DNA from 2 places in the Lentilactobacillus terminaliae genome. Region 2 is predicted to be linked to the other one. Evidence: predicted binding sites of a transcription regulator. Region 2 holds the regulator's gene; the other holds the start of a gene.

Region 1 (11,584 bases), 280 kb from region 2:
TATTGAAATGATGAAAGAAATGGGTTATACGAGCGGAATCGAAAACTATTCACGATTCATGGATAGACGTAAACCCGGTCAACCACCATTTACATTATTAGATTTCTTCCCTAAAGATTTCTTGTTAGTAGTTGATGAGTCTCACCAAACTATGCCACAAGTTCGCGGGATGTATAACGGTGACCGTGCTAGAAAGCAACAATTGATCGATTATGGATTCAGATTGCCATCTGCACTAGATAACCGACCATTACAACTTGATGAGTTTGAAAAACACGTTAACCAAGTTGTTTACATGTCAGCTACTCCTGGTCCTTATGAGATGGAACAGACTGACAAAGTCGTTCAACAAATTATTCGACCAACTGGCTTATTGGATCCAACAATTGACGTTCGGCCAATTATGGGTCAGATGGATGACTTAGTGGGTGAGATCAATAAACGTATTGAGCGCAAGGAACGAGTCTTTGTCACTACTTTGACTAAAAAGATGGCCGAAGATTTAACTGATTATCTTAAAGATTTAGGAATTAAGGTTAAATATCTGCATTCTGATATCAAGACGCTTGAACGAACTCAAATTATTCGTGACTTACGACTTGGTAAGTTTGACGTTCTAGTTGGTATCAATTTGTTGCGTGAAGGAATTGATGTTCCAGAAGTTTCATTGGTTGCAATCTTGGATGCTGATAAGGAAGGGTTCCTTCGTAATGAACGTTCATTGATTCAGACCATTGGTCGGGCATCTCGTAACGAACACGGAGCCGTGGTTATGTATGCTGATAGGATCACTGATTCAATGAAAGCTGCCATTGATGAGACGCAACGACGTCGAGATATTCAGATTAAGTACAATGAAGAACACGGCATTACACCACACACAATCAAGAAAGAAATTCGTGGTCTGATCACATCAACTGTTAAGACAGATGATAGCGGTGAAAAAGATGACTTTGTTGAAAGTGATTTCCAACAAATGTCGCCTAAGGATCAAAAAGCAATGATTGCTCGACTTGAGGACGAAATGCGTAATGCCGCTAAGTCATTAGACTTCGAACAAGCCGCCACTCTAAGAGATACCGTGATTGAATTAAAAGGCGAAATGGATTAAAGAGGGATATAAATTGGCAAATGACAAGATAGTTATACGTGGGGCTAGGGCCCATAATTTAAAAAATATTGATGTGTCCATCCCTAAGAATAAATTAGTCGTTATGACTGGTTTGTCAGGTTCTGGTAAAAGTTCTCTGGCGTTCGACACATTATATGCTGAAGGACAACGGCGTTATGTTGAGAGTCTCTCCTCGTACGCTCGTCAGTTCTTAGGCCAAATGGATAAACCAGATGTGGACTCAATTGATGGGCTCAGTCCAGCCATCTCTATTGACCAAAAAACCACCTCTAAGAATCCACGTTCAACAGTTGGAACGGTTACTGAAATCAATGATTACCTTAGATTGCTCTGGGCTAGAGTCGGGACACCTATTTGTCCAAATGATGGTACTGTGATTTCTAGTCAATCTGTTGATCAGATGATTCAACAAATTATGCAATTACCTGAACGGACTAGACTACAGATTTTTTCACCAGTTGTCCGGGGCAAAAAAGGTGAACATAAAAAGGTCTTTGAAAAAATCAAACGTGAAGGATTCGTTCGGGTCCAAGTCGACGGCGAAAATTATGATATCGACGACGATATTGAGCTAGATAAGAACAAGCAACACGATATCAACATCATTATTGACCGAATCGTGGTTAAAGATGGTATCAATAATCGGTTGTCTGATTCACTAGAAGCTGCACTTAGATTATCTGGTGGTTACGCGGTTGCTGACTTCTTAGGCGAACGAGATCCACTAATGTTTTCTGAACACTATGCTTGTCCAGTCTGTGGATTCACTGTGGGCGAGTTGGAACCTAGATTATTTTCTTTTAACTCACCATTGGGCGCTTGTCCTGATTGTGATGGTTTAGGGATGAAGTTGGAAGTAGATCCTGACTTGATCGTCCCAGATCAGACTAAGACATTGAACGAAGGAGCACTTGTTCCTTGGAGTTCATCTAACTCTAAGTACTATCCCAACATGTTGGAACAAGTTTGTTCCGCTGAAAAAATCGACATGGACACTCCATTCAATAAGTTATCTAAAAAAGAACGCGATTTATTATTATTCGGTTCTAAAAAATCGAAGATCTATCATTTCCACTTGAGCAGTGACTTCGGTGGTATCAGAGACGTTGACGGTCCTTTTGAAGGTGTCGTTAATAACGTCGAACGTCGTTACAACAGTACTTCAAGTGACTTTGTTCGTGGCCAATTAGGTTCATACATGACCGAATTAACTTGTGCTACTTGTCACGGTATGCGATTAAACCGTAAGGCCTTGGCCGTTAAAGTTGATGGTCGCAACATCGCTGAAATTTCTGAATTAAACGTCGGTAGAGAATTAACATTCTTCAACGAAGTTAAATTTGGCGAACAAAGCACGATGATTGCTAAACCAATCATAAAAGAAATTGGTGACCGACTGACCTTCTTGCAAAACGTTGGTTTGGATTATTTAACATTGTCTAGATCCGCCAGAACTCTTTCTGGTGGGGAAGCTCAACGAATTAGATTAGCAACTCAGATTGGTTCTAATTTGTCTGGTGTCTTGTATATCTTGGATGAACCTTCAATTGGTTTACATCAACGCGATAATGATCGATTGATCCAATCATTAAAGAACATGCGTGACCTTGGCAATACGCTTGTCGTGGTTGAACATGATGAGGACACTATGCGGTCAGCTGATTATATCGTTGATATCGGACCAGGCGCTGGAGCCGCCGGTGGTGAAGTAATGGCCGCCGGAACACCTAAGCAAGTTGAACGTTCTAAGAAATCAATCACTGGTCAATACTTGGCCGGCAAACGATTTATTCCCGTACCAACCGAACGTCGGAGTGGTAATGGCCAATCAATTACCGTTGTCGGTGCCAGTGAGAATAACTTGAAGGACATCACGGTTGATTTTCCACTGGGAGAATTAGTCGTTGTGACTGGTGTGTCAGGTTCTGGTAAATCAACATTAGTTAATGATATTTTGAAGAAGGCATTGGCTCAAAAGATCAATCGTAATTCTGAAAAGCCCGGTTCGTATGAAGAAATTAAGGGTTATGAAAATATCGAAAAAATCGTTAATATAGATCAAACCCCAATCGGTAGAACTCCTAGAAGTAATCCTGCCACTTATACTGGTGTCTTTGATGATATTCGTGATTTATTTGCTAGCACCAATGATGCTAAGCTAAGAGGTTTCAAAAAAGGGCGCTTTAGCTTCAACGTTAAGGGTGGTCGTTGTGAGACTTGTCGAGGCGATGGTATCATTAAGATTGAAATGAACTTTTTACCTGACGTGTACGTTCCATGTGAAGTTTGTCATGGTAAGCGATACAATGCTGAAACTCTTGAAGTTGAATATAAGGGCAAGAGTATCGCCGACGTCTTAGACATGACAGTTGAAGAAGCGCTTGATTTCTTCAGTGCCATTCCTAAGATTCAAAGAAAGCTCCAAACTATTAAAGATGTTGGCTTAGGATATGTGCCACTGGGACAATCCGCAACCACACTTTCAGGTGGGGAAGCTCAACGAATGAAGTTAGCTTCTGAGTTGCACAAGAAGTCTTCAGGCAAGAACTTCTATATTCTTGATGAACCAACCACTGGTTTGCATACCGAGGATATTCGTAAGTTATTGGGTGTTTTACAACAACTAGTTGATCAAGGTAACACTGTTTTGATCATCGAACATAATTTGGATGTGATTAAGAGTGCTGATCAATTGATCGACCTTGGTCCTGAAGGTGGCGACGGTGGAGGACAGGTCATTGCGACTGGTACTCCAGAACAAGTTGCTGAAGCAAAGAAGAGCTATACTGGTCAGTATCTAAAACCAGTTTTAGAGCGGGACAAACAATTAGAAGAACAGACTAAATAAAAAATAAGTTAATGGCTTTTGTAGAGAGTCATTAACTTATTTTTTTGGTTTTATGTAAATAATGATGAATTAGTTTAAAATGAAACGCCCGGTATGTTATACTCAAGTAAGTTTTTACACGGAAGGAAATAATTATGGCAGTCAGAAATCGATTTGTAATCATTACTGGGATGAGTGGTGCCGGTAAGACCGTTGTTGCCCAAAGTTTTGAAGACTTGGGTTACTTCGTTGTTGATAACATGCCACCAACTCTGTTACCTAAATTTATGAATATCATTCGTAGTGAACGTGATATCGATCGGATTGCATTAGTCGTCGATTTACGATCACAAGTTTTTTATGACGAAATCTTAGCAATGAATCAATCCTTAAAGGATGATAAAAACAATGATGTTGATCTAGTATTCCTAGACGCATCAGATACCAAGTTAGTTTCAAGATATAAAGAAACCCGTCGTTCACATCCCCTTGCACGAAATGGGCGGACAATCGACGGTATTAAAGAAGAGCGAACTTTATTAAGTAGTGTTCGCGAAGCGGCCGACTTAGTTGTCGACACCACTAATTTATCCCCAAGAAAATTACGAGAAGAAATCTTCCATAGTTATTCAATTGATGATGGTAACGTGCCATTCCATATTGAAGTAATGTCATTTGGCTTTAAGTATGGTGTGCCATTGGACGCAGATATCGTTATGGATGTTCGATTCTTGCCTAATCCTTACTATGATCCTAAGATGCGCTATAAGACCGGATTGGACCAGGAAGTTAGCGACTTTGTGATGAAATCTGCTGGTGCAGAGGAATTCTACACTAAATTGCATGATTTAATAGCCTTCACCTTACCAGGCTATGAAAAAGAAGGTAAGGCCAATCTAACGATTGCAATCGGCTGTACTGGTGGTCAACACCGTTCAGTAGCTATTGCAGAAAGGTTAGCTAAGGATCTCCGCGAGAAATATACGGTCAACATTACTCACCGTGATATCGAACGGATCAAAAAGGGGGCTGAGTGATGTACAATGCATTAGTTAGTCATCGCCCTAAGGTCGTCGTGATCGGTGGAGGAACTGGCTTACCAGTTATTTTGAAAAATCTAAAGGATAAGCATGTTGATATCACTGCCGTAGTGACAGTGGCCGATGATGGTGGTTCATCTGGAATCATCAGAGATTATATTAACGTGGTGCCACCTGGAGATATTCGAAACGTAATCGCGGCGTTATCTGAGTTACCTGAAACTGAATTGGAACTCTTCCAATATCGGTTTGATAGTAAGGATTCATTCTTTGCGGGCCATGCGATCGGTAACTTGATTATCGCAGCACTTTCTGAAATGGAAGGCGGTATCTTTGATGCGGTTCAGTATTTGAGTCAGTCAATGCGGGTTAACGGTAATATTTATCCGGCCGCTAATGAACCTTTGGAGTTACATGCTGAGTTCACTGATGGCTCACAGTTACGTGGAGAATCAGAAATTACAGCTGCTGATAAGCAAATCAAACGTGTGTGGGTCACTACTCGAAATAACGATGGTGAACCTGAGGCCGTCCAAGAAGTGGTCGATGCAATTTTGAACGCCGATCAAATCGTCTTGGGACCAGGTAGTTTGTTTACTAGCATCTTGCCTAACCTGATGATCAAGAACGTCGGTGAGGCTATTTTAGAGTCTAGTGCTGACGTGGTTTATATCTGTAATATCATGACTCAAAAGGGTGAAACAGATAACTTCACTGAGGCTGATCATGTTCGTGTCCTCAATGAACATTTAGGACGGAACTTTGTCAACACGGTATTGGTCAACAATAAAAAAGTTCCTGAAGAATATATGGATTATCAAAAATGGAATGAAATCTCGCAACCTGTTAAACATGATTTCCAAGGTCTCCGAGATATGGGATGCCGAGTAGTTTCGGCAGACTTTTTGGAGTTGAAGGAGCGAGGAGCATTCCATAATGGTCAAGAAGTTGCTGATGAATTAATCAACTTAATCGGTAGGCCAAACGACTATTAATTGAAGGGAGTAATGGGAATGTCATATGCAAGTGAGGTTAAAAAAGAACTCACATCGTTAACTGTTCATCGGGATAACGCTAAGGCTGAGTTAATGGCCTTGATCAGAATGAACGGATCGATTTCAATCAAAAACCACCACTTTGTGCTTAACGTCTCATCTGAAAATCCGGCAATTGCTCGACGAATGTACCAGTTGTTAACCCAATTTTATGGGATCACTGGTGAACTTAGTGTTCGAAAGCAAATGAAGCTCAAGAAAAATAACCTGTATATCTTGCGGGTAAATGAGTCAGCTTCTAAATTATTAGATGACTTAAAAATTTTTGATGGTGTTCAACTTGTCGACCGAGTTCCCGTTGAATTACTAACGAAGGATTCGCAAATCAGATCATATCTCCGTGGGGCATTCTTAGCTGGTGGTTCAGTTAATAACCCAGAGACTTCCCGTTATCATTTAGAGATTTATTCATTGTATGAGAATCATAATGATATGATCGCCGAAATGATGCAAAAATATAATTTACCGGCCAGAACTACTAAACGTCGGAGTGGTTATATTACGTACATCAAGGAAGCTGAAAAAATCGCTGATTTCTTACAATTGATTGGTGCTACTAATTCCATGCTTAAGTTTGAAGATATTCGGATCGTCCGTGATATGCGGAACTCAGTTAATCGATTGGTCAACTGCGAGAATGCGAATATGAACAAGGTAGCTAGTGCTGCTAGTAAGCAAATCGAAAACATTAAGTTGATCGATGAGCGGGTGGGATTAGATCAGTTACCAGATAAATTAGCGCAAATTGCGCAAACTAGATTACAACATCCAGAAGTTAGTTTGAAAGAACTAGGCGAAATGGTTCCGGGCGGACCAATTTCTAAGTCAGGTGTTAATCACCGCCTAAGAAAAATTAATGAATTTGCTGAAAAATTCGTTTCTGATGAAGAAGTAGTTTAAACAAAAAAACGGGTACCGCGATAACCCATGAGGTTAAGCGGTACCTGTTTTTTTAGGAAAATAAATAATTAACTTAATTATTTTCTCTCGCTGGTTGAAGACATAATGCCATCTAGCAAACCATAATCAACGGCTTCTTGAGCTGTTAAGTAATGGTCTCGGTCAGTATCACGATTGATCTTTTCGAGAGGTTGACCAGAGTTTTCTGCCAAGATTTCATTAAGCATCTTACGTGACTTAAGGATTTCTTGTGCAGCAATTTCGATTTCAGTCTGTTGTCCTTGAGCACCACCTAATGGTTGGTGAATAAGAACTTGAGAATGAGGTAATGCGAAACGCTTGCCCTTAGTTCCTGATGAAGCCAATACGGATGCCATTGATGCAGCCATACCCATAACGATTGTTTGAACATCAGCTTTGATGAAGTTCATAGTATCGTAGATAGCCATACCAGAGGTAATAACACCACCTGGTGAGTTAATGTAAAGGTAAATATCTTTTTCAGAGTCTTGAGCATCTAAGAATAATAGTTGCGCAATGATCGCGTTAGCCATATCATCGTTAATTTCACCTGATAGCATGATAATTCTATCTTTTAATAGGCGAGAGTAAATATCATATGCACGTTCTCCGTTTGATGATTGTTCAATAACGGTTGGCACTAAGTTCATGAGAATGCCTCCTTTTTTCTTTTGTGATAGATGGTCTCTACCAAGTTCACGATACATAGTTTACTGTATTGGTCAAAAAAGGTCAAATACTTTAACTCCAAATTTTATTTACGAAGTAATTCCTTGTTGTACGAAGGCTTTAACAGGTAAATTTGACCTCAATAATGGTATACTCGAGGCAGATAATAGCAGTGGGAGGTAAGGGTATGCACAGCCATCATATTTCATTATTAACTAAAGATGCCAAGCAAAATATCGACTTTTATACTCGGGTAATGGGATTGCGATTGATCAAAAATACGGTCAATCAAGAAAACATTAAAATCAGACACTTGTTCTATGGTGATTATTTAGGGACCCCTGGTAGTGTGGTTACGTTCTTTGCGTTGCCACTATTAGGTCAGAGAACGGATGCTAAGCACTTTTTTAACGGATTCCGCTTAGCAATTCCAACGGGTAGTGCCGAATTTTGGCAGAAGCGGTTAAGTGCTGAAAACTTGGTCGTTAAGGAAATACCAGACGGATTAGCATTTAATGATCCTGAAGGAATTGAAATCGAATTAGTTGTGACTGATCGTAAACTAGTTGGTTATCAAGTAGTGCCAGATAATGGTATTCCAGCTGAATTCCAAGTCAGCAGACTGTTAGGTACTGAGTTGCATATTCCTGATCCTGATAAAACCGCATCATTCTTCCATGATTGGCTGGGATTAGTGATTACTGGTGATAATGAGGTTCAACTAGAAGATAACGAGAGCATTCGTTTATTTGCCACTGACAGTGATGATAGAACCCGATTTGGTCGGGGAAGTATCGATCATTTTGCATTGGCAGTAGCCGATACAGATGAGTTGGAGAAGTATTATCAAATTGCTAAAGAGCAACACTTAAATATTGAAGAATATATTGACCGAGGTTGGTTCAAGAGTCTCTATGTCAGAGACCCTGGTGATAATCGTATTGAGTTGGCCACATTAGGACCTGGATTCAGTCTAGATGAACCAATCCTTACCATGGGAAGCACTCTAGGCTTACCACCTGCATTTGAAGGTAATCGTCAAGAAATTATGGACTATTACGCAAAGACTGGGGTCAACTTTGCGGATAAAAATTAAATAGTAAAATAAAATCCACCTGTTGAAGGTGGATTTTTAATACTTATCTTCAATGATTTCTAAGCTACGAATCTGTTCAAGTGGAATAATGGTTGATTGACCAATTATAATTGCTTGTTCATGTTGACCGTTGATTTTACCGATGATCTCTGGAGGAACTGAACGGTCTGTGTCAGTTTCATTTATCTGGACAGAAATGGTCTTACTCTTGGTAATTGCCATTTCAATATTCTCCGCAATTTCTTCCGTGGTCATCTCAGGGGTACGTTTACGTAAGTTATTGATAGTATCTTCTTGAAGTTCTTGTTCTAGCTTTTTGGTGTGGTCGGAAAGATAGAATCCTTGCCATTTCATCATGCCACGATCATGGTACGTCCGAAAAAATTCCGATACCAAATTTGGATCGTAGTCGGGGTAATTGCTACTCATAGGAATTACCACCATTGTGACCACCAACTAAGCCAGCACGCTTGATTGCCGTTCCACCTTTTTGGAGACTTGAGAGTCTAACGAGCTTTGTAAAACCAAACTGTCTTCGGATACTATCCATAGTTTCATCAACTTTTCTAGCCTTAAAGATATCTTTGGGACTTTGAAATAAATTGAGTTGATCATAGGTATCATCGATCAAATTACCATAGGTAACACCAATATTTCTGACTACTTCGCCATGCCAATTCTCACGGAAAATGGTCATGATGTGGGCAATCAACTCTTTGGAATTATTAGTTGGTTCAATCTTCATTTGCCGACTAAAGCCATGGTTACCTTTGTCATGATCAGCGTACGATAAACCAACATATAGTGAAACGACTCGCGCTTTTTTGCGATGCTTGCGGATACGAGAAGCCACTTGATCAGCGAGTTCCTTGATTACTAATTCAATTTCACTGCGTACTTGGTAATCACGGGGAAGCACTTGAGAATTGCTGTAGGATTTTTCTTTGACACTATATCTTTGACTGATGATGGAGCGATCAATGCCCCAAGCCAAAGCGAATAATTCACCACCAGCTACCTTGCCGATCTTGTCAGCTAGCTTATACGGATTATAGTGGGCTAAATCCTCCATTGAATGGATGTTCAGGTGCTTGAGTTTGTCTGCAGTGGCGTGACCAATGCTCCAGACATCTGATAACTCCGTGACGGGCCAAAGCTTATCAGGTACATCCTCATAGTGCCATTCGCCAATTAAAGAACGACTTTTCTTGGCTTCCAGATCTAGTGCAAGTTTGGCAAGCAAGGGGTTATCGCCGATACCAACCGTTAGATAGATTCCGGTTTCTCGCTTAACTTGAAGTTGGATTTTCCGTGCCACTTCATAAGGGCTTTCGCCATATAAATGCCATGAATGGGTCATATCCAATAATGATTCATCGATTGAATAGGGACACCAATCTTCTTTGGGTGTGTACTGTTTAAAAATGTCGTTAATGCGAATATTTTCTTGAATATAGTAGTTCATCCGTGGTTGAACCACAATCAAGCGTGGATCTTGAGGTACGTCACGTTTGCGCATGACGTTGCGGACACCTAAGAGTTTCTTGGCCAGGGGGGATGCTGCAAGCACTAATCCTCCATTGGTGTTCTCCGCTTGGGACATCACAATTAAAATTGATTTAAGCGGATTCATATGAAGTGATACAGACTCACAGCTAGCGTAGAAACTCTTGCTATCGATCATAAAAATGACTTTTCTAGGTTCTTTGCTGTAATCATACATAACACCATCTCACAATCGTGTTTCATATTTTCAATTTTAATTATACGAACATATGTTTGTATGCACAAGAGGAAATTTTAATATGATGATCACTTAGAAACAAAAACTCAAGGTGGAAAAGGGTTAGCGGGAAGAAGATATTTTATAAAAGATGAATTAGGGCATAATAAAAAGACACCTGTTAAAGGTGTCTTTATTTGTACATAATTAATTACTTTAAAATATAAATAGAATTGCCGGAGTATACAGAGCCGTCTTTAGACTTCTGCACATTATCTAGCATTACTAAACCTATTTGACCATGAAAAGTTGCACGAGCATCTGCAGAAAAGCCATCTTTAGTCAATGCTTCATTAATTTCTGATTGTGAGACATTATTCGAGTTCCAAAATAAACGTTCTAAGTTTTTTAATTCATATGCGTTTTTTATTAATTTGTCTCTATCTACAATTTTATTTGCAACAGTTCCGTAGGAAGCCTCGGCATCATCAGATAAGTTTCCTTCGCTTGTGGCATATCTTGATAGATTAAGACTTAGGCTAGCATTTGGAAGTTCTTTTAATATTGAGCGAGCATCGTTTTGATTAGGTGAATATTTTATAAAGTTGAGGTAATCTTGGTCACTTTTATAAGTATCAAAATTAGGGATATCGCTCATAGAAAAACTATTATTGTTGTTTTGATTATTATTTTGTTGGTTGTTTGAACCATTCATACCACCCGGAGCAAAATATTGACGCCAAACATAACCAGTAACTCTTCCAGAAGCGTTTTGTACTTGCCAGTAGATCGAGTTACGGCCGTTGTGACGTAATTTGACACTTCGTTGAACGTACCAAGTGGTGCGAGGGTAGTTACGTAAGTTGTGCAATTTTTTAGTGTGGTTCCAATTCCACATATAAGCTGATTTTCCTGGAACTTTTACCTTATAAGCAGGTGTGTTACTGTAAGTTTTACTTGAAACCCATGCATAACCAGATGCATGCGCAGTGGATTGTTGTGCTACCAGCCCCAGACCAGTAGCTAATAAACCAGTTGCTAAAACACTTGCGATTTTCTTGTTCATGATTTAATCATCTCCTGTATACAATTATCTAATGGCAGGATTATTTCTACAATGG
Region 2 (11,584 bases):
TAAAACTCGTGCTAACTGTGATATACTCAATTTTAGTATTAAGTTAAGAGAGGATTGTTTTTAAATGTATGACGAAGATTATATGTTTATCGAACCTGATCATAATCGATGGGCTAAGTTAATTGTTAGCTTTTTGTTAACAGCATTTATCACAGTTTCAGTATCAATGAATTTTGATTATCTTCAATTTATTGACTCAATGATCACCACGGCAATTCAAGGCAAAGCAGTTAGTCAACCCTTGGAAGGCTTTTATACACTGATTTCGTTTATTGCCAGTCCGAAGTTGGATATTTTTTGGATTTTAGTAATCGCATTCTTCTTATGGGGCTTCAAATACAAGATTCCAGCACTGTTTTCTATCATCACTCTACTTGGTGCTGATGTAATTGGATTCTTGATCAAGAACGTTGTCAAACGTGATCGACCACCGTTACATATGGCTTCTGATGATGGATACAGTTTCCCAAGTGGGCATGTGCTAGGTGCGTTTATTGTAATTGCGATTATCTGGATTTTCGTGGTGCCAATTATTGGTAATGCGACACTGAGAATCGTAGTGAGAACCTTGTTGATTATTGGATTAGCATTGGTCATGTTTTCACGAGTGTATTTAAATGCCCATTACCCAACAGATACTATTGGAGCTGCTTTTGTGGCATATACTTGGTTACAGTTAGCTGAGATATTGTACGCAATGTATGCTCCTAGACTAAAACAAATTAATTTTCTTTCGAATTCAATTATCTAAAAGAGGCGGATACCGTCTCTTTTTTTATAGGAGTGAGATCATCAATGGTTGCTGAATTTCAATTTAATAATCTTTTAGTCAGACCGATGCATGACAAGGATCAAGAGGCAGTGATAGCTTTGCGCAGTGAGAAAGAAATTATGGCAGGATTAGGTGAGTCCAGTGGACAGTACTCCCAAGCAGAATTTTTATTGGAGCTGGCTAATTCAGATGAGTATGTGATCACGTCATCAGCGCATGTGATTGGTGGAGTGATGTTAAATGAAATGGCTGCTAGTGATGGAGAAATTGACTTAACAGGTCGAGAATTCAGTTATTACTTGTCGCCTTTATATTGGGGACAAGGAATTATGACTAACGTCTTGAAGAAATTGATCGATTGGATTTTAGATGATGGGATCGACCATTTACAAGCTGAAGTATTTGTGAATAATCAGCGTTCGATGAACTTATTGAAACGGATTGGATTTACTAAAGATATAGAATTGTTTGATCCGATATCTCAAAAAAATAAGGCCATTTGGTCATTTTCAGCATTAAATGAGTAGATTCATTACTGAAAGCTTGATTAAATTTGTCAAAACTTGATTTAAGTAGTAGACTCATCCTTGTAATAAAATTTAATAATAAATATTCGAAGTAGAGGCGCGAACATTAAGAGTAACTTTCAGGAGCTGGAATAGAAGCGATGACTGAAAGTGAAAGGGATGTTCGCCGAAATTGATAATTGTCTTTCCATTTATCAATTGGGGCTTAACTCAATAAGTTAAGAACTGTCGTAGTTTTGATACTACGGGGTGCTATCAAGATGTTGAAATTAAGGGACCTTCTTCAATATTCTTGAGGAAGGTCTTTTTTGTACTTGAAACTCTATGATACTTTGAAGGATTGGGAGAGAGTTTTTATGAGTGATAATGCTAATGATCAGGTTCAACGGGGGTTAAAGTCACGACATGTGTCGATGATCGCTCTAGGAGGATGTATTGGAACTGGATTGTTTGTTGCCAGTGGTTCGGCAATTAGTGTTGCGGGGCCTGGAGGCGCATTGGTAGCCTACGGTTTGATGGGGATGATGGTTTATTTCCTAATGACTAGTCTGGGTGAAATGGCCACCAACATGCCGATTTCAGGTTCTTTTGCCGCTTATTCTGCCAAGTATGTTGATCCAGCATTGGGATTTGCCATGGGCTGGAATTATTGGTTTAACTGGGCAATTACTGTTGCAGTCGATGTTAGTACCGTAGCGTTAGTTATGAAGTTTTGGTTGCCAAATGTGCCTTCCTGGATTTGGAGTGGGGTAGCATTAGCGCTGATTTTCTTGATCAACGCAATGTCGGTTAAAACGTTTGGTGAAACTGAATTTTGGATGTCATTGATCAAAGTGGTCACGATTATTATCTTTTTGGTAATTGGATTATTAACTATTTTTGGTATTATGGGTGGCCATTTTATCGGCCTTAGAAACTTTTCAATTAAAGATGCCCCATTTGTTGGCGGAATTCCACCAATCATTTCCGTTTTCGTAGTTGCTGGTTTTTCATTTCAAGGAACTGAATTAGTTGGTATTACTGCTGGTGAATCACAAGATCCGTCACACAGTGTTCCTAAGGCCATCAATGAAGTTTTCTGGAGAATCATTTTGTTCTATATTTTAGCCATTGCTGTGATCGCTGCTATCTTGCCATACACTAGCCACTCACTATTAGGTTCTAGTGCTAGTGATATTGCCATCAGTCCATTTACGTTAGTATTTCAACGGGCTGGTTTAGCAGCAGCGGCCAGTGTCATGAATGCAGTTATCTTAACTTCCGTTATTTCTTCCGCTAATTCCGGAATGTATGCCTCAACTAGAATGCTCTACTCACTTTCAAATAGTGGTTATGCACCAAAAACTCTTGGTAAGACTGGTTCAAATGGTATTCCTTACAACGCTTTGTTGGTGACAACATTCGTTTCACTATTGACATTTGTTTCTAGTATTGCCGGACCACAAATTTACATGTGGTTAGTTGCCGCATCAGGATTAACTGGATTTATTGCTTGGTTTGGAATCGCGATTTCACATTATCGATTTAGACGAGCATTCATCAAGCAAGGACATGATTTATCTGAATTGAAGTATCATGCTAAGTGGTTCCCATTTGGTCCAGTACTATGTTTGATTTTGTGTTTATTAGTTATTATTGGTCAAAATCCACAAGCATTTGCTAACTTTGATTGGACGCAGATTTTGGTCACATATATGAGTGTTCCATTAGTGGTCATTCTATATTTGGTATACAAAATCAAGCATCACACGAAGCTTATTCCACTAGATAAGGTTGATGTTAGTCCATCACATGAAGAACAAAACCTTTCAGAATTAAACAATGAAAATTAATTAATTGTTAAAACTGGTCTATTCCATATTGGAATAGGCCTTTTTTAATTTATAGGTTGTTGTGATTGACGTTTGGAATCTCATTATGTATTATTAGTAACAATTGGTATATATAATAATGAAAGCGGGGATGTATATGAAAAAGTATATTTCAAAAGGTAAGTACGATCGCATGTTGAAACTTACCAACGATAATGGGGTAATTGATGCTCTGGCAATTGATCAACGAGGATCACTAGTTAAGGCAACACAAAAGGCCGCTGAAGAAGCAGGCAAAACATGGTCCATGGACATGGTCTATGATTTTAAGGAGATAGTTTCGAAATATCTAAGTCCTTTGAGTTCGGCAATTCTCTTGGATGAACAGATGGGCTTTAAGGGTATTCAAACCAAGTCAGCTGATACTGGTTTAATCATGTCTTATGAAAAAACTGGCTATGATGCAGACACTCCAGGTCGCCAACCAGCTTTGATACCAGAACAATCGGCTCAGATTATGATTGAAAAAGGTGCCGATGCTCTTAAGGTGTTGGTATATTACAATCCTAATGATCCTGATGAAGTCAATGACGCTAAGCGAGCATTTGCTGAACGGTATGGCACTGAAGCTATGGCTGCCGAAGTACCAACGTTCTTTGAAGTGGTTACTTATGATGACAGATTTGCACCAGACTCACTAGAATTCGCTAAGATCAAGCCTGAGTTGGTTATCAAATCTATCAAAGAATTTACACAAGATAAGTACCACATTGACGTTTTAAAAATGGAAGTTCCGTTCAATCCGAAGTACGTTAAGGAATGGAATTCAGACCTAACTGAAGCAGCTTATGCTGAAACTGAAGCCCAAGAATATTTAAAAACTATGGGTGAGGCTGCCACCAGACCATTTATTTTCTTGAGTGCTGGTGTCCCAATGGCAACATTCCAAAGAGAGCTCAAGCTTGCTGGCAAAGCTAACGTACCGTTCTCTGGTGTTTTAAGTGGTCGGGCAACTTGGATCGACGGAATTGAGATCTTTGTTAAAGAGGGTTCAGATGCCTTGATTGAATGGCTTAAGGATCAAGGAACTAAAAACATTACGGGATTAACTTCGATTCTTAACGAAACAGCTATCCCTTGGTATGAAGTATATGGTGGCAAAGACAATCTTGAGATAGTTGAATCTGAGGGCTTAAAATAAGTTACTACTAGATATTGATAACCACATTTGAAGATAGTACAATATATAGTGTTAATTAATAATATCAAATGAGGGGTACTAATAATGCTAGTATTAGCTGGAACCATCGGAGCAGGGAAGACATCTCTGACACAAATGTTGTCAGATCATCTCAGCACACCTGCTTATTACGAGTCTGTTGATAATAATAAAATCTTGCCACTGTTTTATGAGAATCCTAAGAAGTATGCATTCCTACTTCAAATCGATTTCTTAAATCGTCGTATGGATGACATTAAACAGGCTTGGAAGGTCGGTCAAAGTGTAATGGATCGTTCGATTTTCGAAGATTCATTACTATTTCATTTGAATGCAGACTTGGGTCGTTCAACTGATACTGAAGTACAAATTTATGATTCGTTGCTTCAAAATATGATGCAAGAAATGCCTAGTTCAGAGCATTCTAAAAATCCTGATTTATTGATTCATATCAACATTTCGTTTGACACCATGCTTGAAAGAATCAAGAAACGTGGCCGTCCATACGAACAAATCGATACTGATCCTAGCTTGTTTGAATACTATAAAGATTTGAATTCTAGATATTCTAGTTGGTATGATAGCTATGATAAATCACCAAAAATTCAAATTGATGGTGATCGTTACGACTTTGTCGAAAGTGAAAGCGATCGTAAACAAGTTATTAGTTTGATCGATGATAAAATCAATGAATTAGCCATTTAATGATTGCAGTCTAGTCTTTGATTGGTTATACTTTAGTCAATAAAAACGTTTCGTACCTTTAAGTAGATTTCAGAGAGACAATGGTTGGTGAGAATTGTCATCGAAAATTCCAGTACGAGTAAACGGGCAGGTAATGCTGCACGGTTGTATACCGTTACCATACTTAGAGTGTTTAGTCTTAATATGGACTAAAAACATGGGTGGCACCGCGAAAAGGATCCTTCGTCCCAATGACGAGGGGTCCTTTTTTATACTTTCGGAGGGATGGATATAATATGTTAGATATTAAGTTGATTAGAAAAGATCCACAATTTTTTAAAGATAAGTTGGCAACCAGAAACATCAAACCAGAAAAGATTGATGAGTTATTAACTTATGATGCCAAACGTAGAGAGTTGATCGTTCAGTCAGAATCACTCAAAGCTAAACGAAATGAAGTATCAGAACAAATTTCTCAACTTAAGAGAAATAAAGAAGATGCTTCATCTGCTATTAATGACATGAAAGAAGTTGGGGCTGAAATCAAGGGCCTCGATGAACAACTTCGTCAAATCGAAGCTGATCAAAATGATTTGATTGCGCACTTACCTAACGTGCCTGCTGATGATGTTCCAGTTAGTTTGACTGAAGAAGGTTCTGTGGAACTTAGAAAAGTTGGCGAAATTCCTAGCTATGATTTTGTGCCAAAAGAACATTTTGAAATTGGTGAAGATCTCGGCATTTTAGATTTCGAACGCGCAGCTAAGGTTTCTGGTAGTCGATTTGTATACTATGTTGGTGATGGTGCTTTACTTGAACGTGCCGTTTATAATTTCTTCCTTGATGAAAATACCAAGGCTGGATACCAAGAAATGCTAACACCATACATGGTTGGTGAAGATGCAATGTTTGGTACAGGTCAATTTCCAAAGTTTAAGGAAAATAAATCTGGTTACGAAACTATGGATGGTGATCGTGAGTACACACTTATTCCAACCGCTGAAGTTCCATTGGTTAATTACCATCGAGAAGAAGTTTTACCTGCTGATAAACTTCCTATGTCATTAACTGCATTGTCACCAGCATTCCGTTCTGAAGCTGGTAGTGCTGGTAAAGACACTAGAGGATTGATCAGACTTCATCAATTCAATAAGGTAGAAATGGTCAAGTTCACGAAACCAGAACAATCATGGGATGCTCTTGAAGATTTAACTCATCAAGCAGAATCGTTACTTCAAAAATTAGGCTTGGCATATCACGTAATCACGCTCACAACTAGTGATATGAGTTTCACTGCTGCCAAAACTAATGATTTGGAAGTTTGGTTCCCAGCCCAAAATCGTTACCGTGAAATCTCTAGTTGTTCAAATACAACGGATTTCCAAGCTCGTCGTGCACACATCCAATATCGAGATGAAGACGGCAAACTTCAATTTATTCACACTTTGAATGGATCTGGACTTGCAGTAGGACGCGCAGTTGCCGCTATTTTGGAAAACTATCAAAATGCTGACGGAACTGTCACAGTACCAGATGTCTTAGTTCCTTACATGCATGGAAAAACAAAAATTGAAAAGCAAAATTAAAGTATGCTAAAGCGTTGATCAATAAGGGGTTATCCGTTGTTGATCGGCGCTTTTTGTATGTCTAGGGAGGTTTTTAAACGGTGCCGAAGCATCAAAGAGTGAATAAAAAATCAAAAAAATTAAAAAAAGGCTTTCCTTAACTAGCAGGATACGCTATAATAATTCTTGTCGAAAAATTGGAATCGCGACTTGATAAATTGTTTTAAATTAGTTATTGACGCTGTTTACAAGCGATGATATAATTTAATAGTTGCGTTGATGAGATGTCTCTATCATCCATTTTTAAAACGTATCATGGAGGATTAGCTCAGCTGGGAGAGCATCTGCCTTACAAGCAGGAGGTCACAGGTTCGATCCCTGTATCCTCCATATGAGCCGTTAGCTCAGTTGGTAGAGCATCTGACTTTTAATCAGAGGGTCGGCAGTTCGAGACTGCCACGGCTCATTGCCGGTTTTTCGAAGTATGCGGGCGTGGCGGAACTGGCAGACGCGCTAGATTTAGGTTCTAGTGTCTATTGACGTGGGGGTTCGAATCCCTTCGCCCGCAGTTGTTCCATTTTTTATGCCGACTTAGCTCAGTTGGTTAGAGCGCTTCACTAGTAATGAAGAGGTCGGGCGTTCGAATCGTCTAGTCGGCATTTTGCGGAAGTAGTTCAGTGGTAGAACATCACCTTGCCATGGTGGGGGTCGCGGGTTCGAATCCCGTCTTCCGCTTCCGTCCTTCGACGGTAGCAACTTACATTTATATATTTATTTTGCACCCATAGCGCAACTGGATAGAGTGTCTGACTACGAATCAGAAGGTTGTAGGTTCGACTCCTACTGGGTGCATTTTTTATACCGTTTTTTAGGTATATTTCGGGAAGTAGCTCAGCTTGGTAGAGCACCTGGTTTGGGACCAGGGGGTCGCAGGTTCGAATCCTGTCTTCCCGATAGTGCATAAGTCAACCTGAACAGATTGAATTGATCTTGATGGTTGTTAATACGAACAGGACATGAGGCTTTAAGCCTTGTGTCCTGTTTCCTTTTTTGCTTAAATTAGAGATATATGATTGTGCTACTACAATAGGTAGTGATTAAATATTTTTAGTTTACGGGAAGTAGCTCAGCTTGGTAGAGCACTACGTTCGGGACGTAGGGGTCGCAAGTTCAAATCTTGTTTTCCCGATTTTTTAGTTTGAGAGATATTAATTGCAATTTGAATCTGAGTTTGTATAATAATAGTCAGTATTAGTCAAAGATTGGGTGATTATATGGCTGACGAAAACATTTCAGATTTGATTGAGAAGTATTTGAAAAAGATTCTAGCGGAAAATGAGACTGTAAAGATTCGTCGCTCGGAAATCGCCGGTTTATTTGACGTTGTACCTTCACAAATAAACTATGTGATTAATACACGATTTACTATTCAAAATGGTTATATCGTTGAGAGTAAACGTGGCGGTGGGGGTTACATTCGAATCGAAAAGGTTAATCTGCTAGATGACATTGATATTTTAGATTCATTAATTAACGCAATTGGCAACGGAATCTCTAAAAGAGATAGTGAAACGATCGTTTCCACGTTATATAATAATGAATTAATCAATCGTAAAGAGGCAACTATAATCCTCTCTGCGATCGATAAGAGTGCAATTGACTTGAACAATAGTGAATTAACGGATATACTTCGAGCCAATATAATGATTTCTATTTTAAATCGGCTCAAGTATGACCGCTAGAAAGCGAGGGTATTTATGGATAATTTATTCACACCAAGCGCAAAGAACGTTCTTTCTATAGCTCAACAGCAGGCAAAGCGTTTCAAACACCAAGCAATTGGAACGGAACACTTGCTATTAGGATTGTTAATGGAAACAAATGGGATTGCTTACAAGGCACTTTCTCAGTTTTCAGTGACATCTGAAGATATTGCTGAAGAAGTAGAACGATTTGCTGGATATGGTACTTTAAAGAATCTTGATTCGAATGATTATTTACCGTACTCTCCGAAGGCCAAAGAGGTTCTGGCTCAGGCCGGTGATTTTGCAAAAAGAAATGGCGTTCCGAAGGTTGGAACTGAACATATCTTACTAGCATTGTTGACAGATGAAGAAGCACTTTCTTCAAGAATTCTGACTAATCTGGGATTAGATTTAGCGCAAATTAGAAAAGTAACTTTACGTAAAATGGGAGTAAGTGGTAATTCGATGTCTCCTAACAATAAAAATAATCGTCGTCAAAATGGGCAATCTTCTAATAAACAAGATGGTTCTGCGACACCTACCATTGATTCATTAGCACGTGATTTAACTGAATTAGCACGTGAAGACAAGCTAGATCCTACAATTGGTAGAGATTTAGAAGTTAAGCGAGTTATTCAAATTCTTGCCCGTAGAACCAAAAATAATCCAGTGTTGATCGGTGAACCAGGAGTTGGTAAAACTGCGATTGCTGAAGGACTTGCTCAAAAAATTGTCAATGGTGAAGTGCCGTCTGATATGACAGACAAACGATTGATGATGTTAGACATGGGTTCTTTAGTGGCTGGAACTAAGTACCGTGGTGAGTTTGAAGATCGTTTAAAGAAAGTTATTGAAGAAATTTATCAAGATGGACAAATTATTTTATTCATCGATGAATTGCACACATTGATTGGTGCTGGTGGTGCTGAAGGTGCTATCGATGCATCTAATATTTTGAAACCTGCCTTGGCGCGTGGTGAACTACAATTGATCGGTGCCACGACGCTTGATGAGTATCAAAAGTATATTGAATCAGATTCAGCATTGGAACGTCGTTTCGCTAAAGTTAACGTCAACGAACCAACTGCTGATGAAACTTTGGAAATTATCAAGGGATTACGTCCTAAATACGAAGCTCACCACCAAGTTGAAATCACTGATGGTGCCTTGGAAGCAGCTGTATCACTTTCTAATCGGTACATCTCTGATCGATTCTTACCTGACAAAGCTATTGATTTAATGGATGAAGCAGCAGCCAAGGTTAGAATTGACAAGCTGGAGACTGGCAAGGTCAAAACTGATCATCAAAAAGTTTCAGAACTATATAGTGAATTAAATGAAGCTTTGTTGTCTCAGGACTATGAAGCAGCCGCTAAACTTAGAAAACAAGTTAACGACTTGGAAACTAAGTTAGCTCAAAGTTCAGATGCCAATGAAGACCATAATTACAAGGCTAAGGAAACTGCAGATGATGTCGCTGATGTTGTTTCTGAATGGACTGGAATTCCAGTCACTCAAATGACCCAAACTGAAGCGGATCGATTAGTTAACTTGGAAAGTGTATTGCATAAACGAGTTATTGGCCAAGAAGAAGCAGTTTCAGCGGTGTCACGTTCAATCAGACGTGCCCGCAGTGGCTTGAAGGATCCTAATCGTCCAATCGGCTCATTTATGTTCCTTGGACCTACTGGTGTCGGTAAAACGGAATTGGCTAAGGCGGTTGCTGAAGCTGTCTTTGGCTCCGAAGACGATATCATCCGGGTGGATATGAGTGAATTCATGGAGAAGTATTCAACTAGTCGTTTGATCGGTTCTGCACCAGGATATGTTGGCTATGACGAGGGTGGTCAATTGACTGAAAAGGTTCGTCAAAAACCATATTCCGTTGTCCTATTTGATGAAGTTGAAAAGGCGCATCCAGATGTATTTAACTTGTTATTACAAGTGCTCGATGATGGCTATTTATCAGATTCAAAGGGTCGTAAGATCGACTTTAGAAATACAGTTATCATTATGACTTCTAACCTAGGTGCAACAACTCTTCGCGACAAGAAGACTGTTGGTTTCGGTGCTGATGAAGCAACCGAAGATTACGAGGCAATGAAGTCAACTATCCAAGAAGCCCTTAAGCAAAACTTCAGACCTGAGTTTTTGAATCGAATTGACGAAACAGTTATCTTCCATTCATTAACTAAGGATGAACTTGCTAAGATTGTTACATTAATGACTAAGCCAGTTGTTAATCGGATTCATGAGCAGGGAATCGATATTAAGGTCACAAAGACTGCTATTAATATCATTGCCAAAAATGGTTATGATCCTGAGTATGGTGCTCGACCAATTAGAAGAGCTATCCAAACTCAACTCGAGGATAGTTTGAGTGCTAAATTATTAGCTAAAGAAATTGTTCCTGGAGATTCAGTTACTGTTGGTGGTCGAAATGATCAAATTACAATTTCAGTAAAGAAACCAGAACGAAAAGATTTAGTTAAAGGTAAAAAGTAGAATATTTTTCGAGGCAGGCAAATTATTGACATTGATTAAATAAGTTGTTATATTAATTGTTGTATTTGTTGTGAATCGAAATGGTCAGCGCGATCTATTGTCCGGGTTGACCTGCATAAAAACCAAAAGCAAGTCGTAGCTTGTTTTTGGATTTTTTTTGCTTAAAATCCGGAGATTTTGCTCAAAACAGCAAAATGTAATCAAACTGTAACATTTCGATTCGGGAATTTTTGTGAGAGGTGAAAAACTTGGCAGGACATTTAGTTAAATATGGAAAACACCGCACCCGTCGAAGTTATGCACGAATTAAAGAAGTGCTTGATTTACCTAATCTGATTGAAATCCAAAGCGATTCATATAATTGGTTTTTGGATGACGGATTAAGGGAAACATTTGACGGCATTATGCCAATTGACGATTTCCAAGGAAAGTTATCCTTAGAGTTTGTTGATTATCAACTTTTGGAACCAAAATATACCGTTGATGAGGCTCGCGAACATGAGGCCAACTATTCAGCTCCATTACACATTACTTTGAAATTGACTAACCACGAAACTGGCGAAATCAAGACTCAGGATGTGTTCTTTGGAGACTTCCCATTAATGACTAATCAAGGTACTTTTATCATTAATGGTGCAGAACGAGTTATTGTTTCACAATTAGTTCGTTCTCCTGGAGTTTACTACCACGAAGAAAACGATAAGAACGGTAAGGTTTCCTTCGGTACAACTATCATCCCTAACCGTGGTGCATGGT

What was found. The regulator CtsR, encoded in region 2, represses protease genes until heat stress. The targets are predictions, from matches to a motif close to TTGGTCAAAAAAGGTCAAANA.
Region 1: a site for CtsR is predicted at 7,694-7,714, ahead of clpP (ATP-dependent Clp endopeptidase proteolytic subunit ClpP). Genes of this name have one in related genera too.

The regions. Positions count from the first base shown of each region.
Region 1 is NZ_CP168151.1:804,852-816,435, forward strand. It holds gene uvrB (excinuclease ABC subunit UvrB) at 1-1,111, shown strand, start outside; gene uvrA (excinuclease ABC subunit UvrA) at 1,125-3,980, shown strand; gene rapZ (RNase adapter RapZ) at 4,115-4,996, shown strand; gene O0236_RS04040 (gluconeogenesis factor YvcK family protein) at 4,996-5,994, shown strand; gene whiA (DNA-binding protein WhiA) at 6,013-6,954, shown strand; gene clpP (ATP-dependent Clp endopeptidase proteolytic subunit ClpP) at 7,032-7,625, opposite strand; gene O0236_RS04055 (VOC family protein) at 7,832-8,740, shown strand; gene O0236_RS04060 (hypothetical protein) at 8,777-9,169, opposite strand; gene O0236_RS04065 (DNA polymerase thumb domain-containing protein) at 9,162-10,463, opposite strand; gene O0236_RS04070 (hypothetical protein) at 10,675-11,529, opposite strand.
Region 2 is NZ_CP168151.1:522,990-534,573, forward strand. It holds gene O0236_RS02505 (phosphatase PAP2 family protein) at 65-751, shown strand; gene O0236_RS02510 (GNAT family N-acetyltransferase) at 796-1,299, shown strand; lysine riboswitch at 1,384-1,562, shown strand; gene O0236_RS02515 (amino acid permease) at 1,656-3,131, shown strand; gene O0236_RS02520 (tagatose 1,6-diphosphate aldolase) at 3,268-4,311, shown strand; gene O0236_RS02525 (deoxynucleoside kinase) at 4,396-5,034, shown strand; T-box leader at 5,074-5,267, shown strand; gene serS (serine--tRNA ligase) at 5,310-6,599, shown strand; tRNA gene O0236_RS02535 (tRNA-Val) at 6,896-6,968, shown strand; tRNA gene O0236_RS02540 (tRNA-Lys) at 6,972-7,044, shown strand; tRNA gene O0236_RS02545 (tRNA-Leu) at 7,065-7,146, shown strand; tRNA gene O0236_RS02550 (tRNA-Thr) at 7,164-7,237, shown strand; tRNA gene O0236_RS02555 (tRNA-Gly) at 7,242-7,313, shown strand; tRNA gene O0236_RS02560 (tRNA-Arg) at 7,357-7,430, shown strand; tRNA gene O0236_RS02565 (tRNA-Pro) at 7,459-7,532, shown strand; tRNA gene O0236_RS02570 (tRNA-Pro) at 7,694-7,767, shown strand; gene O0236_RS02575 (CtsR family transcriptional regulator) at 7,853-8,320, shown strand; gene O0236_RS02580 (ATP-dependent Clp protease ATP-binding subunit) at 8,336-10,828, shown strand; gene O0236_RS02585 (DNA-directed RNA polymerase subunit beta) at 11,068-11,584, shown strand, end outside.